DNA from 2 places in the Streptomyces sp. Xyl84 genome. Region 1 is predicted to be linked to the other one. Evidence: riboswitches for the same ligand, from Rfam matches in the RefSeq annotation. Region 1 holds a riboswitch; the other holds the start of a gene.
The links. Region 1 has a riboswitch for cyclic di-AMP ahead of AC6I72_RS18715 (transglycosylase family protein). Riboswitches for the same ligand answer to the same signal wherever they lie in the genome.
Positions count from the first base shown of each region.

Region 2: it holds a riboswitch for cyclic di-AMP, as region 1 does, so the genes downstream of both, AC6I72_RS07900 (M23 family metallopeptidase) here and AC6I72_RS18715 (transglycosylase family protein) in region 1, are expected to answer to the same signal.

Region 1 covers NZ_AP029182.1:4,294,030-4,296,219, forward strand. Annotated here, with positions in the region: gene AC6I72_RS18710 (transglycosylase family protein) at 1-548, shown strand, start outside; cyclic di-AMP (ydaO/yuaA leader) riboswitch at 731-897, shown strand; gene AC6I72_RS18715 (transglycosylase family protein) at 902-1,645, shown strand; gene eno (phosphopyruvate hydratase) at 1,960-2,190, shown strand, end outside.
Region 2 covers NZ_AP029182.1:1,850,809-1,852,998, forward strand. Annotated here, with positions in the region: gene AC6I72_RS07895 (GntR family transcriptional regulator) at 1-410, opposite strand, end outside; gene AC6I72_RS07900 (M23 family metallopeptidase) at 663-1,421, opposite strand; cyclic di-AMP (ydaO/yuaA leader) riboswitch at 1,434-1,592, opposite strand; gene AC6I72_RS07905 (M16 family metallopeptidase) at 1,792-2,190, opposite strand, start outside.

The DNA of each region.
Region 1 (2,190 bases):
CTTCGGCGGACACCCCCAAGGGGGCCGGCTCCGCCCACGGGACCGGCACACCGGGCGACTCCTCCACGAAGCCCTCCACTTCGCCCTCTTCGCCCACGAAGACGGGCAACCCGCCCAAGTCCGGCACCTCTCACGGCCCGGACGCGTCCGACGCCACCCCGTGGGCGGACGGCGCCGGCGACGGGGGCGACTCCGGCGACTTGGACAACTACGGTCAGAGCGTCGGCTCTTCGGCCCTCGTCGACACCGGTGCGCTCGGTGGCGGCCGCCACCGCGGCGGCAGCGCCGACGAAGGGGCCGCCGAGGGTCGTACGGGCGCGACGGGCGGCCGGCACGCCTCGCGTGAGGGCGGCGCCGTCCACGCCTCGTCCGCCGCCTCCTACACCGTCCGCACCGGCGACTCCCTCACGTCCATCGCCGACTCCCTTGACGTCCACGGCGGATGGCACGCGCTGTACGACGCGAACAAGGGCTCCATCGGCGCCGACCCCGACCACATCGTCGCCGGTCAGAGCCTGGATGTCCCCGCTGAAAACGCCCGAAACTAGGCGGAGTTCACGTCACGCTTCGCGTCGAATGTCCCATTCGGTGAAAGTGTGGGATGAGTCTCAGAAGCCCTGATCGTCTTTGAAATCCGGCCGATCACCTGTCTACGGTCATGACCGCTCGCCACCGCGAGCCCCGGCTGCCGCAACGCCGAATCCTGCCAGCGGCCGTACGGGAACAGTCGTCGCTTCGAGCGCCGAAGGCAGGAGCGGGGGACCCAAGGTAAGTTGCCGCGCCGGTCAGACGACCGGAGCGGCTGGGGGTGAAGCCGTGCCTCCCCAAAGGCACGGCCGGGCAACTCAACCGGCCCGAACCCGACAGCTCACCTCGCAGGCGTCGGTGAGGGGATCCTTCCATGCTGTTTTCCGGCAAGGGCAAGCATCGTCGTCCGTCCAAGGCCACCCGCGCCATCGCACTCGCCGGTGTCGCCGGTGTCGCCGTCGCCGGCCCGCTGATGGCGGCCGGCAACGCCTCCGCCGCCACCACCTCCGAGTGGGACGCGGTCGCCCAGTGCGAGTCCGGTGGCAACTGGTCCATCAACACCGGCAACGGCTTCTACGGCGGCCTGCAGTTCACCAACTCCACCTGGGCCGCGTACGGCGGCACCGCCTACGCCTCGCGCGCCGACCTGGCGAGCAAGTCGCAGCAGATAGCCGTCGCCGAGAAGGTGCTCGCGGGTCAGGGCAAGGGTGCCTGGCCGGTCTGCGGCAAGGGCCTGTCCGGCGCCTCCTCCAGCGGCGGCAGCAGCTCCTCGTCGTCCTCTTCCTCGTCCTCCTCCTCTTCTTCCTCCTCCTCGTCGTCCTCGTCGAGCAGCAGCTCCAGCAGCTCCAAGAGCAGCACCTCGACCCGTTCGACCGAGCAGCGGGCCGCCGACCGCTCCGCGACGCGTCCGGCCCCGAAGAAGACCGTCACCACCCCGACCGGCAAGAAGGTCAAGAAGGGCGACGGCGAGTACAAGGTGGCCGCCGGCGACACCCTCAGCTCCATCGCCACCGAGCACGGCGTGCGCGGCGGCTGGGAGAAGCTGTTCCAGCTGAACAAGGACATCGTCGACGACGCCGACCTCATCTACCCGGGCCAGCAGCTCCACCTGAAGTGACAGGGCCTAGCCCGGCCCCAGGCCCTCCCCAGGCGCGGCCTCCACGACGGAGGCCGCGTGGGGCCGCCCCCGTCCCCACGGGCTCCCCGCCCCGGTGCGTGTTCCCCCGTACGCACCGGGGCGGGGCTTTTTCACTTCCCGTTCGCGTCCCCGCCCCTTCGCCCTTTGTTCCGTGCTGGAACAATGTGTACCGTCACCCTGTCCACGGGACGGTCGGTCGATCGGTCGGCGGCCCGGGACGGTTAGGCTCTAGTCGCAAGGCACAGCCGCAAGGCAGACCGCCCCGCACTTTCAGCGTCACATCCACGAAGGAGATGCTCGTGCCGTCCATCGACGTCGTCGTAGCCCGGGAAATCCTGGACTCCCGAGGCAACCCCACGGTCGAGGTCGAGGTCGGCCTCGACGACGGCAGCACGGGTCGTGCCGCCGTTCCGTCCGGCGCCTCCACCGGCGCCTTCGAGGCCATCGAGCTGCGCGACGGCGACCCGAACCGCTACCAGGGCAAGGGTGTCGAGAAGGCCGTCCTGGCCGTCATCGAGCAGATC
Region 2 (2,190 bases), 2.4 Mb from region 1:
CAGGCCTGCGCCAGGGTCTCGTGGAACCAGGCCGCCAGCGACCGCAGTTCCTCGCCGCCGCTGCCCGCCCGCTCCCGCCCCAGCCTGACCAGGCCGCGCAGCACCTTCAGATGGGCCTCGGTGCGCCGCTGGGCGGCCCGCGCCGCGCCCAGCGGCTCCAGCAGGAGGCGCATCTCCAGCAGGTCGGCGGCCTCCTGCCCGGTGGGCTCGGCGACACACGCGCCGGCGTGCCGGCGGGTCACGACGAAACCCTCGGCCTCCAGCGTGCGCAGGGCCTCGCGCACGGGCACGCGCGAGACGCCGTAGCGTCGGGCGAGGACCTCCTCGGCGAGCCGGGCGCCGCGCTCGTGGACGCCGGCGACGATGTCGTCCCGGATCGCCGTGCACACCGAGTGCGCCGGAACGCGCATGACCGACCTCCGCATTGATCCCGTGCGACTCCGCGACGAACGCGTGTTCCGCGACTCTATGACAATGCGCGGGAATTTCCGACCGCACGACGGAATCCGGGGTTATTTTTTGGTCAACGCGGAGCCTGGGAATACCGAAAACCCCGGCCGGGCGGCCGGGGCTTTCGGTGTCGTTCAGATGTCCGCGTGATCAGCGTCCACGTGTTCGGAGGTACGGGCCGTCGGACGGGCACGCCCTCGCAGGTGCCGCCGTCAGACGTTCACGCCGTGCTTGCGCAGGTAGGCGATCGGGTCGACGTCCGAGCCGTAGTCGGGGGTGGTGCGCGCCTCGAAGTGCAGGTGCGGGCCGGTGACGTTCCCGGTGGCGCCGGACAGGCCGATCTGCTGCCCCGGCGTGACCTGCTGGCCCACCGAGACGTCGATGGACGACAGGTGCCCGTACTGGGTGTACATGCCGTCGGCCATCCTGATCACGACCTGGTTGCCGTACGCCCCGCCCCAGCCGGTCTGCACGACGGTGCCGACGCCGACCGCGTGCACCGCGGTGCCGCTCGCGGCGTGGAAGTCGATGCCGGTGTGCGAGCCGGAGGACCACAGGGAGCCGCCGGTCTTGTAGCCGGTGGAGACGTACGAGCCGGTGATCGGCGGCACGAAGGTGTTGAGGCGCTTGCGCTCGGCCTCGCGGGCGGCCCGCTCCTTGGCCTCGCGCGCCTTCTTCGCCTGCTCGGCGGCCCGCTTGCGCGCGGCCTCCTCGGCCTGCTTGTGCCGGGCCGCCTCCAGCTGGGCGGCGGCCTGGGCGTCGACCCGCTCGGCGACGGTGTCGCCGAGGCTGACGACCGGGGTGAGGCCGGTGTCCGCGGGGGCCGGGGTCTCGGCGGCCAGGGCCGGGGAGGCGGCGAGGGTGCCGATGACGCCGGTGGTGGTGAGGGCCGCGACACCCGCCGCGCGGGCGGTGGTGCGCTGCACCCGGCCGGGACGGCGGTGCTTCCCGGTGGCGCGCGTGAACGCCATGTGGTGGCTGGTCCTTTCCTTCCCTCTCGCCTACCGGGTTAGCTGACGGGTTCGGAGCAGGAAGGTCTCCTACGGGCCCCGCGCGTGCGCGGCGCCCGATTCACCCCAGGGACTGAGTGGGTCCCCGGCTCCCCTGGCTCGCGCCGTACGGGGACTCGGCGATGGCTGTCCGGTGCCGCGGGTGCGGCGCACTGCCCGACGAACAGCCGGACCGACGCTAGACGGGCCCGCTTTCCGATCCCAAACGGATCCGGGTTTTTGTAGCGCAGGCCACAGGGCAGAAGGGCAGCCACTCCCCCAATCCGGACATCCCAGAGCCCTGGTGACGCGTCCGTCACCAGGGCCCCACGCGCGCGTGCCGGGCGGCGCGTTACTCGGCGGCGACGACGGTCACCGGGCCGATGCCGAGCGCCTCGACGGGCTCCTTGATCTGCGCCGCGTCCCCGACGAGCACCGTCACCAGCCGGTCCACCGGGAAGGCGCTGACGACCGCCGCGGTGGCCTCCACCGTGCCGGTCTGGGCGAGCTGCTGATAGAGCGTCGCCTGGTAGTCGTCGGGCAGGTGCTGCTCGACCTGGTCGGCCAGCGTGCTCGCCACGGCGGCGGCCGTCTCGTACTTGAGCGGCGCCACACCGACGAGGTTCTGCACGGCGACGTCCCGCTCGGCCTCGGTGAGGCCCTCGGCGGCCAGCTTGCGCAGCACGGTGAACAGGTCGTCCAGCGCGGGCCCGGTGTTCGGCGTGTCGACCGAGCCGCTGATGGCGAGCAT